DNA from 3 places in the Undibacterium sp. GW821-FHT07F11 genome. Region 1 is predicted to be linked to each of the others. Evidence: predicted binding sites of a transcription regulator. Region 1 holds the regulator's gene; each other region holds the start of a gene.
The links. The regulator sigma-54, encoded in region 1, starts transcription at its own class of promoters, with help from an activator protein. The targets are predictions, from matches to a motif close to TGGCANGNAANCTGCTTT.

Region 1 (7,027 bases):
ACCAACGTCATAGAAGAAACGGATATCACCACCAGCACAAAATGCCTTCTCGCTGCTGCTATGGATAAACACCGCACGCACATTCTGATCATCCTGCCAGGCCAGCAAGGTCGTCGTCAGCGCTCTTACCATATCGAGAGACAGCGAGTTCAGCGCTTTGGGCCTGTCCAGGGTGATATAGCCTATATTGTTCTTGACGGAGGTGAGGACAAATTCGCTCATAATGGTTGACTATGCAGGGTAGAGGATGAAGCTGCTATTTTAACTTTGTCAGGCTTGGTCGTCACGGGGTGTCTATGCTTATGAGGAAATAGCGTAAGGACTGCATGCTCGTTGCTGTTGTTTTTGACGTTAGCAGTTCCCATGTGTCGACGCCGTTTGTGCCGTACAGAAAATGGATTAAGAAGGACCGCTGTTTGAGCGAAGCGAGTTTCGGGCCTTCCCATTTTTTGTACAGCACAAACGGGAACCCCCTTCAGGGGGCGACGACGCCTGGGTCGCCTTTCTTTGAATACGTTCTTTGGCGACGCAAAGAAAGTATTTCGGCTGCCGGGCCGAGACCCGGCTTGTATCCACGGAGGGCAAACGTTTTAGTCAAAGTGCCACTTGCAACAAGAGCCACGGCATATAACGAACGCCGCTGGATTCCAGCTAAAAGCACGCTGGAATGACGGTTATTATGTGTACGGATTGTCGCAGGGCAATTCAATTAATGATTGAGGTAAATCATTAAATCAAAACCAATCACCCAACAAAAAGGACGCCTTCTAGCGTCCTTGTTTTGGATGTCCACAACCCTGTTCGGGTAAGGACTGGGGTCTTTATGAAGCCGATGCCGGATCAGGTATGTGCTTGATGGCGTCGTGCTGATGGTCTTGCATTTTATCTTTATGCTTGATGACCTGGCGATCCAGTTTGTCTACCAGTGCATCAATGGCTGCATACAGATCATGCGCCAGACTTTCAACGTGGATATCTTTACCGCTGATATGCAAATTAATGTCGGCTTTGTGTCGTTTTTCCTTTTCCCGGAGCTTGTCCACCGTCAGGATGACGGCGATATCAATGACCTGGTCGAAATGCCGCCTGATACGTTCTAGTTTGGTATGTACATATTCACGAATTGCAGGAGTTACTTCGACGTGGTGTCCACTGATGGTGAGATTCATACTGTGCTCCTATAGTGATGTTACTTGCTGTAACGATAAGCTCCTGGCATTTATTTGCCTTGAGCTAAATCATATATAGCAATTCAAACCGTGATTACAAGGACTGCTTACAAAGATTTACGCAAACTCACTGGGGGGATTTTGAGGGCTTCACGGTATTTGGCAACTGTCCGTCGGGCAATTACCATGCCCTGTTCACCCAGCATGTCTGCAATTTTGCTATCAGAGAGTGGGCTTTTCTGGTCTTCTGCTCCTATCAGCTGCTTGATGAGTGCACGTATCGCGGTGGAAGATGCTTCACCCCCTGTTTCCGTCGCGACATGGCTGCCGAAAAAGTACTTCAACTCAAACATGCCATGTGGGGTCAACATGTATTTTTGGGTTGTTACACGTGAGATAGTGCTCTCGTGTAATCCTAGTGTATCAGCAATTTCGCGCAAAACAAGGGGGCGCATGGCAACAGCACCGTGCGTGAAAAAATTGCGTTGCCTTTCGACTATCGCTTGTGCAACGCGCAATATGGTCTCGAAGCGTTGCCGCATATTCTTGATGAGCCAGCGTGCTTCCTGTAGTTGCGCACCCATGCCTGCCTCGCCGCGATTTTGCTTCATGATGTTGGCATACATACTGCTTACCCGCAGCCTGGGCATGACATCCTGATTCAGCATGACTTGCCAGCCGTTACCGGATTTTCTGACGATGACGTCTGGTACAACATAGTCAGATTCATCGGCAGCAAAAGCGATGCCGGGTCTGGGTTTGCACATACGGATGACCGTTTGTGCATCGCGCAAATCTTCGTCATCACAGTCGAGTATTTTCTTGAGTTTTGTGAAATCTCTTTGCGCAAATAAACTCAGTTGCGTTTCAACAATTTGCAACGCCAGCCTGCGCGTGACAAAAGCAATCTTGGGCAAGCGCCTGATTTGCAGTGCCAGGCATTCTGAAGGGCTGCGCGCACCAACACCGGCAGGGTCAAAGCTCTGCAGCATGTTCAGGGCAAAAGCCAGTTCTTCTGGTTCTACGAACAATTCCAGTGGCAAACTGGCATGTATTTCATCCAAGGTTTCAGTCAGGTAACCGTTGCTGTCAAGCGCATCTATCATCAGCTCGACCAGGGCTCGGTCACGCGGCTCGCGCAGGTTCAGGCGCATCTGTTCCAGCAGGTGTTCACGCAGGGTGACATGGGCTGCGCCCAGTTGTGGGCGGCCATCTTCATCATCGCCAGACTTGCTGCCATGCTGCACGTCATCAAAACCCCAGTCTTCTTCACTGGAGGTGGTGCTGTCATTGCTGATGACGGTTTCAGCATCAGCCGCCGCAGGTTCTGCAGACTTGTCGCTGTCGTCTCTTGCTGCGGGTGCTTCCATGCCAGCATCGGCAGAGGTGCTGCTGGTATTGATGGCACCGTCTGCCAGCAGGCGCACGGCGTGATCAAGTGGGTCATCGACGCGCTCCAGCATGGGATTGTCGGTCAGCAGCGTCTCCAGCTCCTGATGCAATTCCAGAGTCGATAACTGCAATAATCGTATTGATTGCTGCAATTGCGGCGTCAGGGCCAGATGTTGTGAGGTACGTAGTTGCAGGCTTTGTTTCATGATGATTCCCGTCACATCCGGAAGTGTTCTCCGAGATAAACGCGACGTACAGATTCATTTTGTATGATGTCGTCAGGCTTGCCACTGGCAAGTACCGCACCTTGGTTGATGATATAGGCGTGATCGCAGATGCCCAGGGTCTCGCGCACATTATGGTCGGTGATCAGCACACCGATGCCGCGTTCCTTGAGGAAGCGCACAATGCGTTGAATTTCGATGACGGCAATCGGGTCAACGCCAGCAAAGGGCTCATCCAGCAAAACAAAGCGTGGGTTGGTCGCCAGCGCGCGGGCAATTTCGACACGACGGCGTTCACCACCTGAGAGTGATAGTGCTTGGCTTTCACGTATCTTTTCTATCTGCAAATCTGCCAGCAGGGCATTGAGCCTTTGCTCAATTTTCTTGGCACCGAGATATTTGCCTTCACTGTCTTTTTGCAATTCGAGTACGGCGCGGATATTGTCTTCCACCGTCAGTTTGCGGAATACCGAAGCTTCCTGGGGCAGGTAAGACAGACCCAGTACTGCACGCTCATGGATAGGCAGTTGCGAGATATTCACGTCATCAATCGTGATATCCCCGGCGTCGGAAGGCACCAGGCCCACGATCATGTAAAACGAGGTGGTCTTGCCTGCGCCATTCGGCCCCAGCAAACCCACCACCTCGCCACTTTTCAATAGCAGGGAAACATCGCGCACCACCTGGCGCGCGCCATAGCGCTTTTGCAGGCCCTTGACGAGCAAGGTGCTGCTGGACTGTGCTGTCATCTTAATTAGCCTGTTTTTCTGGTTTTGGTTGCAAGATGATTTTCAGGCTGCCAGAGCCATCCACATGCTGGCCACTGGTCGAATTGGTGCCGATGAAAAAGTCATTTTTGCTGTCGTAAGACAGGTATTCGCCTTCCTGTTCCTGGGTGACCCGTTTACCTTCCAGGTAGCGCACCTTGGCCTTGGAAATGAACTTGACGATTTCTGTACTCTGATTGTATTCAGCGCGGTCAGCCTCACCATCCACCCACAGGTCCGGGCCGCCATCACGTTTCTGGCGGAAGGTGACCTTGCGGTTGCTGCCACCGGTGAGGACGACGAACTGGTCACCATTAGGCGCTTCAGTAACCACGGCATTTTCTGCCTTGACGTTGAGTGTGCCACGTACCAAAGAGACACCCTTGGACAATCTGCGCACACTGGTCTTGCCATCACTCTCGCCGTAACCGGCTTCGATGATGGTCTCTTTATTACTGTCGGCTTTTTCTGCATGGGCAGAAACGCAGGCCAGGCTCAGAAAGGCCAGACCCAATAAGCGGGCGACGCTGAATGGTGTATTGATCATACGCATATTCGCTTTCTTCATTATTTTGTGCTGGCTTTGGGAGCCGGTTCACGCTTCTTGAGTTGAATGTGGACCTTGCTCAGCATCGCCAGGCTTTGAGTAGAATTATTGGCAATCATGCCTGTTGCTGTAGAGCTTAGTTTTCCCGTCGTGACCGAAATGGGTTTATCGGTTTTCACGATATCATCATCCGGCAATAGCAAAAGATAATCTGACTCCACGCGCACGAACTGTGAACTCAGACCCTCCGGTCTTTCCATACTGACATTGTCATGCAGATGGACTTCGTCATGTTCGCGCCTGGGTGTGACCAGTGATGATTTTTGTGACACTACAGCCAGGTCAGCACGCAGATGCAGGGGCGGCCTGTCCTGGTCAAAACTATTGATCTGCGGGTGCTTGATTTCTATATTGTCGGTACGTGGCAAATGCACCAGGCTGTCGCCGGTGATGTGGTAATTGGCCTTGCCATTATTCGACAGACGGATGAAATTGAATTTCTCCACATAGTAATCAGGCGCTGATCTGGCCGAACTGCGGTTTTGCTCATCATCGGCATGACGGCGTATGACTTCCATGACCCAGATGGTGCCCATGGTGATCACGCCCAGCAGGATCACGGCCAGCCAGATGCGGAAGCGGTCTATGGTCATTTGGGGTTTCATGTCAGATATGCTTGTAAAGCCTGTTCATATTTACCCTGGGCGCGCAGGATGAAGTCGCAGACTTCGCGCGCTGCACCCTGGCCGCCATTGGCCTTGGTGATGTATGGCACGCGCTGTTGTACTTCGGCATGGGCATTCGGTACGCTGGCTGCAAAGCCGACCCTGGTCAGTATCGGCAAATCAATCACGTCGTCACCGATAAAGCCGCATTCTTGTGCGGGAATATCCAGCCTCTCCAGCAGTCCCAGGAATGCACTCTTCTTGTCATGGACGCCCTGGCTGACGTGGCTGATGCCAAGATCAGCAGCACGCTTGCTGACGATGGCCGATTGTCTTGCGCTGATGATGGCCGTGATGATGCCTGCCTGTTGCAAGAGTTTGATACCTTGCCCGTCCAGCACATTAAAGCACTTCATCATTTCACCTTCGGAGCCAAAATACAGGCTGCCGTCGGTCAGTATGCCGTCCACATCAAAAATCATCAGTCTGATCTTGCTGGCCGCCGCTGTTGCTATCTCTATTGCTGTACCCATCAAATCACCTTGGCCCTGGTCAGGTCATGTATATGCAAGGCACCCACCAATTTGCCGCTGTCGTCAGCGACCAGCAACTGGTTGATGCGGTAAGTTTCCATGACTTCGACAGCTTCTACTGCCAATTGTTCAGGGCGTATGCGACGTGGGGCGTGGTTCATGACATCGGCAATGCGTAACTGGGTAAAGTCACGCGTGCCATCCATCAGGCGGCGCAAGTCACCATCGGTGAAGATGCCCAGCACATGCTGGTGTTCATCCACTACGGCAGTCATCGCCATGCCTTTTTTGGTGATTTCGAGCAGCGCAGTTTTCAGACTGGTTTCCGGGCCGACGCGCGGTATGGCTTCTTCAACACGCATGACATCCCTGACATGGGTCAGCAAACGGCGGCCCAGTGAGCCACCGGGGTGGGAGCGGGCAAAGTCTTCTTCACGAAAACCGCGGGCATCCAGTACCGCCACCGCCAGGGCATCGCCCAGCGCCAGTGTGACCGTGGTGCTGGCCGTTGGTGCCAGATTGAGCGGGCAGGCTTCTTTGTCCACATGCAGGTTCAGGTGGATATCTGCCAGCTTGCCCAGACTGGATTCCGGGTTGCCTGTCATGGCAATCAGCTTCACACCCAGACGCTTGATAATGGGCAGGATGGACATCAGCTCTGAGGCTTCGCCAGAATAAGAGATGGCGATAAACACATCTTGCGATGTCACCATGCCCAGGTCACCATGCGCCGCCTCAGCCGGATGGACAAAAAACGATGGGGTGCCGGTAGAAGCAAAGGTCGCCGCAATCTTGCGCGCAATATGACCAGACTTGCCTATGCCAGAAACGACGACCCGACCGTGGCATGCCAACAACATGCTGACAGCCTGGGAAAAGCCGGCAGCATCGCCATTACCCAAGCGTTTTTGCAGGGCAAGCAGGGCGTCAGCCTCGATTTGCAGGGTTTCACAAGCCAGTTTCAGGGCGCGCTGTGCTGCGACAGCTGCGTCTGTCGTGGGTACTTGTTTAAAAGTTAAAGGTGCATTCAGTTCATTCATGCCGGAAGTATAAACGAAATCCTCAAAGCAAAAACTTTGCCAGTTGTAACGTAATGAATAATGTTTGCCCAAAAGCAGGATAGCAGGGCGATAAATCGGCAATAATAGGCGGCATGACAGGACTGGACACCACACTTTTATTGCTGGCTGCTGCCGTATTGGGCGTGGTCGCATTCCGTATGCTGCAACTGCCGCCCATGCTGGGTTATCTGGTGGTTGGTATTTTCATAGGCCCGCACGGTTTCGGCATGGCAGAAGAAAGCGCCGTTACCCACGAACTTGCCGAGTTTGGCGTGGTCTTCCTGATGTTTTCCATAGGACTGGAATTTTCCCTGTCCAAGCTCATGGCCATGCGCAAGGCGGTATTTGGCCTGGGGATGGCACAGGTACTGGTCACCATACTAACCAGTATGGTATTTGGCTGGGTAGCCAGCCGCTGGCTGCCCAGCCTGTTCCAGATCAGTTGGGAAGCCTCATTTGCCCTGGGCGGCGCATTGGCCATGTCATCAACGGCGATTGTGTCCAAAATGCTCACGGAAAGGCTGGAGCTGGAAAGTTTGCATGGCCGGCAAATCATCAGCGTGCTGCTGTTTCAGGATCTGGCCGTGGTACCACTGCTGATCCTGGTGCCAGCACTGGCATCTAAGTCCCCTGACCTGGGTAAAACCCTGGCACTGGCGAGTGGCAAGG
Region 2 (7,027 bases), on a different contig from region 1:
ATGGCTTCTCTTTGCTTGATATCCGCCTCCAGACGGTTATTGGTTTCAGCCAGTTGCAGGGTACGTTTTTTTATCAGGTTTTCCAGATTGCTATGGGCTTGCCGCAAAGCGTTCTCTGCATCGCGGCGCTCGGTAATATCTTCCAGGGTTTCCATTGCGCCGACAATTTTTCCTTCATTGTTGTACAGCGGTGCTGCTGTAAAGTGCAACCACAGACCGTGTTCATGCAAGTCAGGAAAGAAATCGATAGCTTCATAAGCACCGTGTATCAATTGGGATTGCGAGAATTTATTATGGTAAAACTTGTGTACCACAATATCATCGTGACCTGATAACACCAGATCAGCCAACACAGGCCGGTTATCGCGGTAAAAAGGTTTCCACTGATTGCGGGTTGAGATCATGCTGGCTGCAGAGTAGCCAAGAACAAATTCACAAGCCTTGTTCCAATGGGTGATGACGTGATTGGAATCAATGACGAAGGTTGGTACCGGACTACTATCAAGAAACTGTGCGAGTTCTATGCCCATCTTGTTGAGCAGAGGGGCATCAGCTTTCACTTTGTCTTGTTCTACATGAAAGACAGGGATGTGAGCATCTGGAACCGGGGTTGCAGATGCAGGCAGATCACCACTTCCTGACAAGGGAAATTCTTTGTTCATTGTTTTACCTGGTCTCCGATAATGCAAAAACTCTTTTATTTTGCCCTGATCTGTGACTGATGTTTAATGTGCTGTTTCCCTCTTTTTAATGGCGATTACGATCATCCATAAGCATGACTATTTTTCCTGTTGATTTATGTTTTCCTCCCAGGTTTTTCCACTGCGCATTGTAAAGTTGGCCGTGTACCTGAACGGGAAACCATAGTCCTTCAGAAAATTCGCGGATTCCCGGGCCGGCATCCGGTATCATGTATTCGATCTGACAACCCAGTTCCAGTCTTGATGGCGGAATAATTTTTTCAGCAGAATTGTTGATGAAAACCACCATGTCTTCATCATCCACTGCAATAATGGGCAAGGGCACGTATTGCAAAACTTCGCGTACGATGCTCAAGCTAAGTTCATCACGGCTGATTTGTTTTTGTTTTTGTTCCAGCATTTCAGCCAATAGTTTATTGGCACTGATCAGTTCCTGATTTGTCGTTTGAACTTGCAAGGTCAGCCGCCGGTTTTCATCTTCCATTTCCTTATAGTGAAATGCTTCCCGTATATTCGCGCGTATCAGCTCATCGTCCCATGGCTTGGTCAGGAATTTATAGATGGCTCCTTCATTGATGGCATCTGTGATGTATTGTAGTTCGGTATAGCCGGACAAGATGATGCGAACCGTATCAGGGTAATTTTTCTTGGCATTTCGTAGAAAGTCTACACCCGTCATTATTGGCATTCTCTGGTCAGAAATAATGACATCGACCCTGTTTTTTTCAAGGATTTCCAAACCTTCATGACCACCACCAGCGGTCAGTATGCGGTATTCGTCCCTGCGCAACAGGCGCTTGAGGGCACTCAGTATATTGGGTTCATCATCGACAAGGAGCAGGGTACGATCAGGTTTGCCTAAGCGCAGCAAATGCTTGTCCAGAATGGGGTTTTCTTGGAGAAAAACTTGCATGTGCTCTGAGTCCAGGGGTTTTGCGAAGAAATGTCCCTGTATCTGATCACACATATTGTCACTCAGAAATTTGCATTGGGCTTCGGTTTCGACTCCTTCGGCAATGACTTTGATGCCCAGACTGTGAGCCATGGATATTACTGCTCTGGTAATGGAAGCATCGTCAAGATTGTGCGGTAATTCCTGAACAAAAGACTGATCAATCTTGACATAGTCAAACGGGTAATGCTTTAGATAGCTCAGGGCTGAATAACCGGTGCCGAAGTCATCCAGTGACAGAGTAAACCCTTGTTTTTTGAAGTCGCTGAATACCTTATCTATGCTATCGCTACGATACATCAGTATTTGTTCTGTTATTTCTAGTGATACTTTATCTGGCGTGACAGCCATACTTTCCAGTATTCCAGAGAGTCGATTGTTAAAGTCATTGCTTTGCAATTGTATGGGGGAAATATTAATGGCAATACAGGGTGGATGCAGTCCGGCCAAATTCCACTGGGCGATATCCTTGCACACCTGCTTGATAATCCATTCGCCCAGGCGCACGATGAGATCAGATTTTTCGGCAACCGGGATCAGTACTGCAGGCGGGATCCTGCCGTGAATCGGGTGCTGCCAGCGTAACAAGGCTTCTGCTCCAACCACATGCCCTGTCTGCAAATCAACGGTAGGTTGATAGTGCAAATGCAATGCATTGGTATCAATGGCGACATTGAGCTCAGCTTCTATATCGATACTGTCGTGTTCTATCGTATTCATGGCGATAGCCCTGTCTGGACTTCAATATGTTGTAGGTGACTCTGCTGAGTGATAGAGAGCAGTATCATGACTCAGTCGATGCATTTGTCTGGTGCAAAGGTAGCCAGACGGTGAAGCACGTGCCTTTTCCCATGACGCTTTGTACATCTATGCGTCCGCCATGTTTTTTGATGATGCCGTAGGAAAGCGATAAACCCAGGCCAGTGCCACTACCTACGGGTTTGGTCGTAAAAAAAGGTTCGAAGATGCGATTCAGGTTTTCTTGCGGGATGCCAGAACCAGTATCCAATACCTTGATCCATGCCATGTCTTTCTCGCACCCTGTGCTGATTTTGATCATGCCGTTTTCTTTGATGGCATGTGAGGCATTAACCAACAAGTTCATGACAACCTGATTGACCTGGGAAATAATGCATTTCACCAAAGGAACCTGGCCATATTCTTTGACAACATTGGCTTTGTATTTGATCTCGTTTTTGACGATGTTCAGGGTGCTGTCTATTCCCTGGTGCAAATCAGCTTCCTGCCAGTCTGTTTCGCCGACATGGGAAAAATCCTTCAGAGACTGCACGATATCTTTCACGCGTTTGAGTCCATCCATGGATTCACGCACCAGGTCCTGTATGTCTTCCTTTAAAAATTCCAGGTCCGCCTTTTCTTTTAATTCGTCCATTTTGCTGACGGCAGCTGGCGGGGACTGTTGCTGTATTAAATCCTCATACTGATTGATGACTTCAAATAATTTTTCTACGTAGTTTTGCAAACTACCGATATTTGAATTGATAAAACCTATGGGATTATTAATTTCATGAGCGATACCAGCGGCTAGTTGGCCGACTGAAGCCATTTTTTCTGATTGCAATAACTGTTCGTGAGCTTCTTGCAGTTTTTTTATTAAAAGCTGCTGTTCTTCACCTTTCTTGAACAGAGCTGCTTCCATCTCCTTGCGTTTGGTGATGTCGGTCAATGAACCCACAACTTCAACAGGATTGCCATCCTTGTCGCGTATCAGCCTCAGCATGTCGTGCATCCATACATACTGGCCGCTGCGGCTCATGAAGCGATATTCGTAGGTTCTTTCACCTTCGGTAAACAATTTGGCAATGCTGGAGAAAATCTCAGGTACATCACTAGGGTGTATATGCTCAAACCAAAAATTAGGGTCAGCAACCATTTCATCAGGATGGTAGCCAAGCACATGCAAGGCATTGTTACTGACAAAAGTCATTTTGAAATCACCCGTAGGTACGCTGCTATAGATGATGGCTGGGGTATTGTCGATCAGGTATTGCAGCCTGGCATCCGTGGAAATGCCTACGACCGAGGCGGGCTGTGGGGCGGCATTAGCCGCCGGTAGAACACTGAATTCATCAAATTGATTCACCATGACCACCATTAGGAAAAAACCAATAGAAATATTGCTTTTTTTAAAATTCCCTTATGTCTACATATTAGAGCAACAAGTATGTAAAGTGCTATTTTTTTCAATCAGGTTTTATATGTTTTAGCTCTGCTCCGGATAAATATCCTGAAAATTCCATATTTTTACTAATAACTTATGAATTAAGTCCAATAAAACATGGACTTACATCATATGAAAGAAAATTATTTTTGAATCGATTGTTGCTTTTTGATATGTTTTCAATTGGCACTTTTTTTGTTTTGCTTAGTTTCCAGGTAAAACCATGCGAAAGAAAATGATCTTATTTTCTGCACAATTTCAGCGCGCAAACGCACCGAAAAGTGGAATTGGCATATTTTAAAGTTATTTTTGCATCATTTTCGTCAATTATTTCTGATGTTTTCATAGTTCACATGCACTGGAATAGTTAGTAAATTTCGCTTATTGAAGTCTTGGCTGACGTCCTGCGTATCTATCCAGACCGGATTTGCAGCGACTGAATTACTTACGTGCGGGATTCGTTTTTTTTGTTTTTAACAGTTGGCACGTTATCTGCTACCTGCCTTGGTGGAAGTTCGGTTTTTCTTTCCATGACCTCACCACTATCAGGAGAAAACATGTCACGTCGTACTGTTTTGAAAGCAACTGCTGTTGCCGCAATGACCCTGGCCGCTTCTGGCTGGCTCACGCAAGCACAAGCCGCCGATACCATCAAGGTCGGCATTCTGCATTCCCTGTCTGGCACTATGGCGATCTCGGAGACATCGCTCAAAGATGTGGCCCTGATGACGATAGATGAAATCAATGCCAAGGGCGGTGTCATGGGCAAAAAATTGGAAGCGGTGATCGTTGATCCGGCCTCCAACTGGCCGCTGTTTGCAGAAAAAGCCCGCCAACTGGTATCGCAAGACAAGGTATCCGTCGTGTTTGGTTGCTGGACATCGGTGTCGCGTAAATCAGTTTTGCCGGTCTTCAAGGAACTCAATAGCCTGCTGTTTTATCCGGTTCAATATGAAGGTGAAGAGCTGGAGAAAAATGTTTTCTACACTGGCGCTGCACCTAACCAGCAAGCTATTCCAGCGACTGAATACCTGATGTCGAAAGAGGGTGGCGGCGCCAAGCGCTTTGTCTTGCTGGGTACAGATTATGTGTACCCGCGCACCACCAACAAAATCCTGCGCGCCTTCTTGCATAGCAAGGGTGTCAAGGATACTGACATCGATGAGGTCTATACCCCATTTGGCCATTCTGATTACCAGACTATCGTTGCCAATATCAAGAAGTTTGCTGCGGGTGGCAAGACTGCGGTTATCTCTACCATCAATGGTGACTCCAATGTCCCATTCTATAAAGAACTCGGCAATGCTGGCCTGAAGGCGACGGATGTACCTGTTGTCGCCTTCTCTGTTGGCGAAGAAGAGTTGCGCGGTGTCGACACCAAGCCACTGGTCGGCCACCTGGCAGCCTGGAATTACTTTCAGTCTGTGAAAAACCCGGTGAATACTGAATTCATCAAAAAATGGAAAGACTATGCAGTCGCCAAAAAACTGCCTAATGCTGCGACAGTGGTGACCAATGACCCTATGGAAGCGACTTATGTAGGCATGTATATGTGGAAGCAGGCCGTTGAAAAAGCCAAATCCACAGATACTGATAAAGTCATAGCCGCCATGGGTGGGCAAACTTTCAAGGCGCCATCCGGTTTTGAATTGACGATGGATAAAACCAATCATCACCTGCACAAGCCAGTCATGATAGGCGAGATCAAGGCTGACGGTCAGTTCAGCGTCGTCTACAAAACCAAGACACCTATCCGTGCGCAACCATGGAGCCCTTTCATCCCGGGCAATGAAGGGAAGCAAAAGCTGTAATTCAAGGAGTGATATTTAAGGAATGATACAGATACTCAGGGCATATGCATGTTCGCCCTGAGTACTGTTCCGGATTTTCCATCCCTGACCTGGTTGCCTATGATATTTCGTAAAATCTGCGCGGGCATAATCTTGCTCTTGTTCAGCCTGACAGTGCACGCGGCTATTGATGGCAAGCTCTTGCGGGCGCTGGCGGGTGAAGATCCTGATGCACGCATTACCGCCGTCAACTCCATTGCGGCCCTGGGCAATGAAGAGGCTGTGGAAGTATTGACTGCACTCAAAAATGAACAATTGTTTGCCAGGGACGTCGCTGTTTACCTGGTCGATGGTGAGCAGGCAAAAGACCTTAGCACTGGGAAAATGCAAAAACTGCCGGATGATGCAGAAGCAATCACCATCAATAACCGCCTGCGTGCCGCACTCGATAGTGCGCTGTCAGGCCTGAGATTATTTTCACCGGACAAAAATACCCGCCTGGTCGCAGCAACTGCATTGGAAAAAGAAGCAACGCCAGAACAATTGCCCTTGCTGAACAAAGCCTATCTGAAAGAAAATGATAGCGAAATCAAATCCCGTCTGCAAATGTTGATTGCCACCGCCAATTTGCAGGCCAGTGACCCGGTGGTGCGCAAGGCTGCCGTCAAGGCTTTGCTGGATAGCCCCAACCCCAATTTAAAACCTGTGCTGCAAAAAATGCTCGCACAAAATCCTGATGGCAGTTACAACGAAGCCGATGCCAGCATACGTTTGGAAGCCGCCAATACCCTGAATGCCATTGATGGCCGCCTGGCGCGCATGGAATTTTTCGGTAATCTGTTCTATGGAGTATCGCTGGGCAGCGTGCTGTTGCTGGCTGCATTGGGTCTGGCAATCACCTTTGGCCTGATGGGCATCATCAATATGGCGCATGGCGAGTTGCTGATGATAGGTGCTTACACTACCTATGTCTGCCAGATGCTGTTCCGAAAATTCGTGCCTGGTGCTGTGGATGCTTATTTGTTGCTGGCTCTGCCCGCGGCTTTCCTGGTTTCTGCCGCCGTTGGTATTTTGCTGGAAAGAACGGTAATACGCTGGTTATATGGTCGCCCGCTGGAAACCCTGTTGTGCACCTGGGGCATCAGCCTGATTTTGATGCAGGCAGTGCGTTCGATTTTTGGTGCGCAAAATGTCGAGGTTGCGAATCCTTCCTGGATGTCGGGTGGTATCACAGTGCTGGGTTCGCTGGTGCTGTCTTATAACCGCATCATCATTATCTTCTTTGCCTTGTTCGTCGTGCTGGCAGTCTGGCTGATCCTGAACAAGACACGTCTGGGCTTATTCGTACGGGCCGTGACACAAAATCGCCGCATGGCTGATTGCGTAGGTGTGGCAACCGGCA
Region 3 (7,027 bases), 130 kb from region 1:
CAGAAGCCTGATTTATTTTTTAAATGCAGGAAACTTTGCATATGCATCATGCGAGAATAGATATTACTATTTCTACTATCACTGATTTCCGGAGTTATTCGCATGCCCTCCCCCTCCTGCCGCAAGCTATGCCTGAGTCTGCTCATTCCCCTGTGTTTCACCATAATCAGCCCTGCCAGCCAGGCGCAACTGGCGGCTGGCATCAAATACGATACCAGCTATCCCATCATCAGCCCGGTCTATGCCAAACAAGGCATGGTGGTGACTGAGCAGGCGCTGGCGACCCAGGTTGGCCTCGACATACTCAAACGAGGCGGCAATGCGGTAGATGCTGCGGTGGCAGTTGGTTTTGCACTCGCTGTAGTCTTGCCGAACGCTGGCAATATAGGTGGCGGCGGTTTCATGATTATTCATGACAGCAAATCAGGTAAGGACATCGCGCTGGATTTCCGTGAACTGGCACCAGAAAAAGCCAGCCGTGACATGTATCTGGATGCGAAGGGCAATGTCATCTCTGGCAAATCCCTGTACAGCCATCTGGCAGTCGGCGTGCCTGGCACGGTGTCAGGCATGGACCTGGCTCTGCGCAAATACGGCAGCATGAAATGGAAGGATGTCATCGCCCCCGCCATACGTCTGGCCGATCAGGGCTTTGAGATCAGCCCGCATCTGGCAGAGCTGATCGATTCCAGCAAGAATCAGTTGGGCAAATGGCCCGCCAGCCGGGCAATTTTTTTCAAGGATGGCAAACCCATGCTGGCCGGTGAGCGCTTGCTGCAAAAAGACCTGGCGCAATCACTGCGCCTGATTGCCGAGCAAGGCCCGTCAGCGTTTTATGAAGGCGCAATCGCAAAAAAAATCGTCGCTGAAATGCAGCAGCATGAAGGTTTGATTTCTACCAGCGACCTGAAAAATTACAAGGCAGTGGAACGCGTCCCGGTACGCGGTAATTATCGCGGCTATGAAGTGGTCTCGATGCCGCCACCCAGTTCTGGTGGCGTGCATATCATCCAGATGCTGAACATGCTGGAACATTACCCTCTGAAGGAACAGGGAGCGAATAGCGCCCAGACTCTGCATCAACTCAGCGAGGTCATGAAACTGGCCTATGCTGACCGTTCTGAATTCCTGGGTGACCCTGATTATTACAAAGTGCCGACCAAGGCCCTGACTTCACGCGCCTATGCTGGTGAACTGGTCAAGAAAATACAGCCAGACCGTGCCACACCTTCAAGCGAGATCAAGCCTGGCAAACCCCTGCCCTATGAAAGCGACCAGACCACGCATTACAGTGTGGCCGACAAATTCGGCAATATCGTCGCCACCACTTACACCCTGAACCTGAACTTTGGCAGCGGCATCGTCGCCACTGGCACAGGCATCGTCCTGAATAATGAAATGGATGATTTCTCGGTCAAGGCAGGCGTACCAAATGCCTTTGGCTTGCTGGGTGGCGACGCCAACGCTGTACAAGGCTGGAAGCGGCCTCTAAGCTCGATGTCGCCCACGATAGTGCTCAAGGATGGCAAACCCTTTCTGGTGACTGGCAGCCCCGGTGGCAGCCGGATTATCACCACGACGCTGCAAACCATACTGAACGTCATAGACCATGACATGAACGTGGCCGAAGCCACCATCTCGCCGCGCATACACCAGCAATGGATGCCAGACCAGTTGCGCTTTGAAAAAGGCATCAGCATCGACACCCTGCGCCTGCTGGAACAAAAAGGTCAGGTATTACGCCCCACCGGCACTTTGGGCAAGACCCAGACCATACAGATAATCCCGCAAGGCTTTGCCGGGTATTCAGACCCGCGCAACCCGGATGGTGCTGCACTTGGGTTTTAAAGTTTTTCAGTCAGCCAGGACAGGATTTACCTGTTCAGGCTGATGTATCAAACAGCATCGCAAACTTCACCACCGCATACCATCTCACGTCGCGTCGCACCACTTCAGCCACATTGCTCGGTAAGCTTCCTCAACCTTGCGGGTAAATCCTGGCTCATCCATCAAGGCGCTGTTTTGCATTTCCTGGCGCAATCCTGCCCTGATACTTGCCAGTTGCTCTACATTCTCTGCCAGCGCAACGACTTTCTCTACATATTCATCTTCTGTATGCGCTATCCATTCCGGGCGCCCTAAACCTTCAAGTATGCAACTACCCAGGCGTCCCAGGCTTGGCCGGCCTGCCAGCGTCACAAAGGGCACACCCATGTGCAGTGTTTCAAACAAGGTGGTGCCAGAATTATGGGGGAAGCAATCCAGCCCTATATCAAGTGCCCTGAGCGTGTCCCAGGGTGGAGAATGAAAGCCGATATCAAGACGGGATTCGTCTATACCCTGGGCAGCAAATTTGTCCAACAAGGACTGCCGCAAATTCACATCCTGATAATTTGCGCTGTCGACCACCAGCACTGCATTTTTTAAGCGCTTCAGTATTTCCGACCAGACCCTGATGGTCCGGTGATTGATGCGTATGGACCTGGTCAATGTGCCTATCCTGATATGACCATTCCTCAGTGCCGGCAAAAGACTTACCTCACCCATGCCTGGTGCTGGCCTGTAAGCGTAGGAAGGTGCCCGCAATCGCCAGGGTTGTTCGGCAAACAGGGTTTCGCTGCCGGCAGGGGCACTGACATCATCGGTCAGCATGTAATCAATTGCTGTCAAGCCGGTGGTATAGCCATAACCGAGCCAGGAAACCTGCACCGGGGCGGGTCGCCGTGCAAATACCGACAGGCGGTTATTGGCAGTATGACCAGCCAGGTCGACCAGGATATCAATCCCGTCATTACGTATGCGCTCGGCAAGTGCAGCATCTGTCAGGCCACCGGTTTCTATCCAATGGTCAGCATAGCTTTTATAGCGCTCGGTGACACCATCAGCCACACTGAGCTGGGCGTAGGCATACACTTCAAACAAAGTCTTGTCATGATGACACATTAATGGTTCAAGGAAATATTGAACCGGATGGCGGCTAAAATCTGGCGATACATAGCCAATTTTTAGTCGTCGCTGACGATTTTTGTCATTGCCGAAGAGCAACCACTCACTTCGATAACGATTTGCATAGAGTTTTTCATAATCTTGGTAAGCAGCAAAAATTGCTTCTGCGCTACGGTCAGGATCATAATTAAGCATGAACAGCAGATTGCTATACGCCTGGGCATAGCCGGGGTCAAGCTTGACTGCCTGCCGGTAACTATTCTCGGCCTCTTCCAGTTTGCCTTGTCCGGCGAACAAACCGGCCAGATTGGTATAGGTTTCTGTTACGTCACTGCCTATCTGCAAGGCTTTGTCATAGCATGCCTCTGCATCAGAGAAACGATTGATCATGCTATAGGTGTTGCCAAGATTGTTGTACAACAAGACAGAATGCGCATCATTGGCGATGCCTTGCTGATAGATGGCAATGGCTTCCAGATACTGCTTGCGCTCGTGCAAAATGATACCCAGATTGCAATACGCTCCCGGCAATTGCGGCTGCGTGGCAATGGCCTGGCGATAACGTACTTCTGCTTCAGCCAGCCGGTTTTGTGTCTTATAAGCATCCCCCAGACTGATCATTGCTTCTGCAAAATCCGGACGCAAATTCAGGGCTTGAAGAAAATGTGTGATTGCCAGGTCAGTTTGCTGCAGATGACAGGCAACCAAGCCCAGATTCTGATGAGTCTCCGCATGCTGCGGGTGTATCCGTAGTGCCTGTAGGTATTGCTCTTTTGCCTGGGCGAATTGCCCCTTTGTCTGGTAAATCACGCCCAGATTGCAATACGCAGCGAAATGCTGGGGATTAGCTGCTATGGTGCAGAGATATTGCTCTGTTGCCTCATCCAGTAAATCATGGGCCTGGAACAGCGCTGCCAGATTGAAATGCGCATGACTGAACCCTGACTTGAGTTCCAGCACTTTTTGGTAAGCAGAGCGTGCCTCTTCCGGCTTCCCCAATGAAGTGAGCGTAACGGCAAGATTGAAATAGGCAAGGTGGTTTGCTGGTTGTTGCTGTATTACTCGCTCATAGCACGCCTGCGCGGCTTCAAACTGCCCCAATGCATCCAGTGTCAATCCCAGGTTAAGTTCAGCCTCAGGGAAGTCAGTTTTTATTTGCAGTGCCCGGCGATACTGGGTTTCAGCCCCGACATAGTCTTGCTGATCATAAAAGACATCACCCAGCTTGTTATTCAAATTGGCATCTTCTGGCTCTACCTGCAAGGCTTGCTGGTAATAGCGTGCTGCATCGATCAGTTTTCCTTCACGGTAACTGCGCTCAGCAAGGTCTGAAAGAGTGGTGCCTGCTCCGTCAAGGGCGTCACCAGCATCCACTGACTGGTGTAATGCGTCCTTCACCTGAACCACATTATTCGCTGATGAAAATTGCTTCTTTAACCAATTCAGCATTACTTACCTTTAAACAAATGATTTTCCTTCAGTACAACAAGGTGAAGGATTGTAAATCCTATTGGCCGTATAGCCGTAAAAAGTTGTACCTTCACTTTACTGCTCCTAGCATAGCAATAATTAAAAAACTTATGTTGATTGGCACAGAATTTGCTGATTGACCGTATCCACCATTATCCTTGCCATCGAGGAGAAAAAAATGCACGGCCAACTTGTTAAATTGCACCGCGGTTTCACACTTATAGAGTTAATGATTGTAGTTGCCATCATTGGTATTCTGGCAGCAATTGCCATTCCTCAATATTCTGATTATGTTTCGCGCACCAGAGCTGCAGGTGCCATGTCAGAACTCAACAGCCTGAAAAAAGAAATGTCCATTTGCTTTCAGAATGAAAGCGCCTGGACCAATTGCACAGTCATGGGGACCAACTCCATTCCTACTGTCACCACCTCCAAGTTTTTAGTCGGTGCAGTTCCCACTATTTCGGGCACTGGAGTAATTACCCAAGCGGCAACTGGCGCAACGACCAACACGGGCACACCTTTGAGTGTCGTTCTGACGCCATCCACTTTGGCAAACCAGGCTAATCTGATCTGGACTAATACAGGCACTATCTGTGATCCAGTGCGCGGCCTGAAACCTGGTCAAGGCGCTTGCTGATTATTGCAAGATATTTGAACTGCGTTTGATGAACTAAGAGGAACTGAGTAGACGTTTGTTTTGCTTATCAGCACAAGATAACACCTGAGTAAGAATGGACCCTCATGTTTATTCAAGTATTGTAATAGTCTGAGGTTGCGGTCGCAGATCATGCTTGCATTAATATGACTACCTCTGGTCTTACAGCACCCGAATTCACCTGCACGTAGCTAGTTCTTAAGTAGATATGATTCATGCGCGTCCATGCCATAAACTATCTGCGATCTAAAAAACAAACTGAACTCGAAAAACTGAACTCCAAAAGTTGATGTCTCGCTTCTGGAGTTTTTTTCACATTCAGAAATGGGAAGCAGTTTAGAGCTAGCAGTTAAGCAGAGAGAATTGCTGGAGATAGCAGGTCATTGATTTTGCACGGACTGGGTCGTTAGCTCAATAATCTTACTTAGTCCTTCATCACGACGATGACGCGGAAAATCTAATGCATAATAGTTTCGGAAGCGTCGAAAAACTGCACCAGACTCTTCACTCTATTCATAATATTCAAGGTCAAGTACTGCACAGAAATCAGATTCAACGCAGCTCACAAGTCATCATCTGAAGTGCGATGCATTTGTCTCATGAACTGCGCTGACAGATGTTTTCAGAGAAGTAGGGCAATGCATGACGACAGGTGTGCTGAAGCTATGTAAGCGACGCTCAACTATCAGCACCTTGTATGGGGAAATGGTTCAATAATGATTCAAGACAATCTGACAAAATCTGCTAGCAACCGCCCTGCCCGGCTTTCAAACCGCGAACTGGATCACAGATAGTACCCGAAGCAGTCCATAACATATTCGCCTGACCAGACAGGGTCGAAGGGGTAAGCGTCACCGACAAGGGGGTACCTGCGCTGGTTGTCGCTCCAGTTGACGCTTGGGTAATAGCCCCCGTACCGGCGATAGTTGGAGCTGCCCCCGTCAAAAACTTGGATGTTGCAACTGTAGGTATTCCATTCGTCCCCATGCTCGTACAGGCCGTCCAGGCTCCATCCGTTTGAAAGCAGAGCGACATTGCAGTCTTCAAGCTGTGTAGTTCGGCAATTGCACCTGCTGCTCTGGTACGTGACGTATAGTCAGCGTACTGAGGCAAGGCGATAGAGGCCAAGATACCAATAATGGCCACAACGATCATCAACTCAATCAGTGTGAATCCCTTTTGCAGCATTTTCAGTTGAGATTTCATGTCGTTTCTTTTTCTTTTGATCATTTGCTTATCATACCCTGACAATATTATCGGCAGTCGAATTGAACTCACAATGCGAGCAGCAATGCAAGTACAGTGAAATTAAATTGAAAAAAGCCCGTTACCGGGCTTTCGCAAGACATTGCAGGGGCTCACAATAAAACTTAGCAGCCACCTTGACCTGTTTTCAAACCACGTACTGGATCACACAGTGTACCTGCAGTTGTCCACTTCATGTTTGCCTGACCAGACAAGGTAGAAGGTGACAGTGTTGCAGCCAAAGCTACACCAGCGCTGGTTGTTGCGCCAGTTGAAGATTGCGTGATGATACCTGTACCAGCAATAGTTGGCAGAGCTGGCAGGAACTTGGAAGTAGCAACTGTAGGGATTGCGTTTGTGCCCATTGTTGTACAGTTAGTCCATGCACCTTCGTTTTGGAAGCAGATAGACATGGCAGATTTCAAGCTGTCCAACTCTGCAATCGCGCCAGCAGCACGAGTACGGGATGTGTAATCAGAATACTGAGGAATAGCGATCGCAGCCAAGATACCGATAATTGCAACAACAATCATCAATTCGATCAGTGTAAAGCCGCGTTGCAGCTGTTTAGGGATAGCTTTCATCTTAAATTCTTTCAAAAATTTTTATGGCACTACTAACAATATTAAGTAAACAACAAGCAAAAAAGATACCTTACAAAAGCAAAAAAGCCCGTTGAACGGGCTTTTTTTATTGCAAGAGCTGCTA

Region 2: urtA (urea ABC transporter substrate-binding protein) is a predicted target of sigma-54. The motif match lies at 4,317-4,334, and genes of this name have one in related genera.
Region 3: AC07OI_RS26805 (pilin) is a predicted target of sigma-54. The motif match lies at 4,535-4,552, and genes of this name have one in related genera.

What each region holds. Positions count from the first base shown of each region.
Region 1 is NZ_JBWKQH010000012.1:53,979-61,005, forward strand. It holds gene AC07OI_RS26240 (enoyl-CoA hydratase/isomerase family protein) at 1-222, opposite strand, end outside; gene hpf (ribosome hibernation-promoting factor, HPF/YfiA family) at 822-1,169, opposite strand; gene AC07OI_RS26250 (RNA polymerase factor sigma-54) at 1,277-2,767, opposite strand; gene lptB (LPS export ABC transporter ATP-binding protein) at 2,779-3,534, opposite strand; gene lptA (lipopolysaccharide transport periplasmic protein LptA) at 3,536-4,105, opposite strand; gene lptC (LPS export ABC transporter periplasmic protein LptC) at 4,120-4,764, opposite strand; gene AC07OI_RS26270 (KdsC family phosphatase) at 4,761-5,297, opposite strand; gene AC07OI_RS26275 (KpsF/GutQ family sugar-phosphate isomerase) at 5,297-6,337, opposite strand; gene AC07OI_RS26280 (monovalent cation:proton antiporter family protein) at 6,451-7,027, shown strand, end outside.
Region 2 is NZ_JBWKQH010000003.1:450,395-457,421, reverse strand. It holds gene AC07OI_RS09250 (ATP-binding protein) at 1-662, opposite strand, end outside; gene AC07OI_RS09245 (EAL domain-containing protein) at 748-2,373, opposite strand; gene AC07OI_RS09240 (ATP-binding protein) at 2,438-3,760, opposite strand; gene urtA (urea ABC transporter substrate-binding protein) at 4,393-5,646, shown strand; gene urtB (urea ABC transporter permease subunit UrtB) at 5,746-7,027, shown strand, end outside.
Region 3 is NZ_JBWKQH010000012.1:179,241-186,267, reverse strand. It holds gene ggt (gamma-glutamyltransferase) at 103-1,848, shown strand; gene AC07OI_RS26810 (tetratricopeptide repeat protein) at 1,933-4,395, opposite strand; gene AC07OI_RS26805 (pilin) at 4,595-5,056, shown strand; gene AC07OI_RS26800 (pilin) at 5,819-6,280, opposite strand; gene AC07OI_RS26795 (pilin) at 6,445-6,903, opposite strand.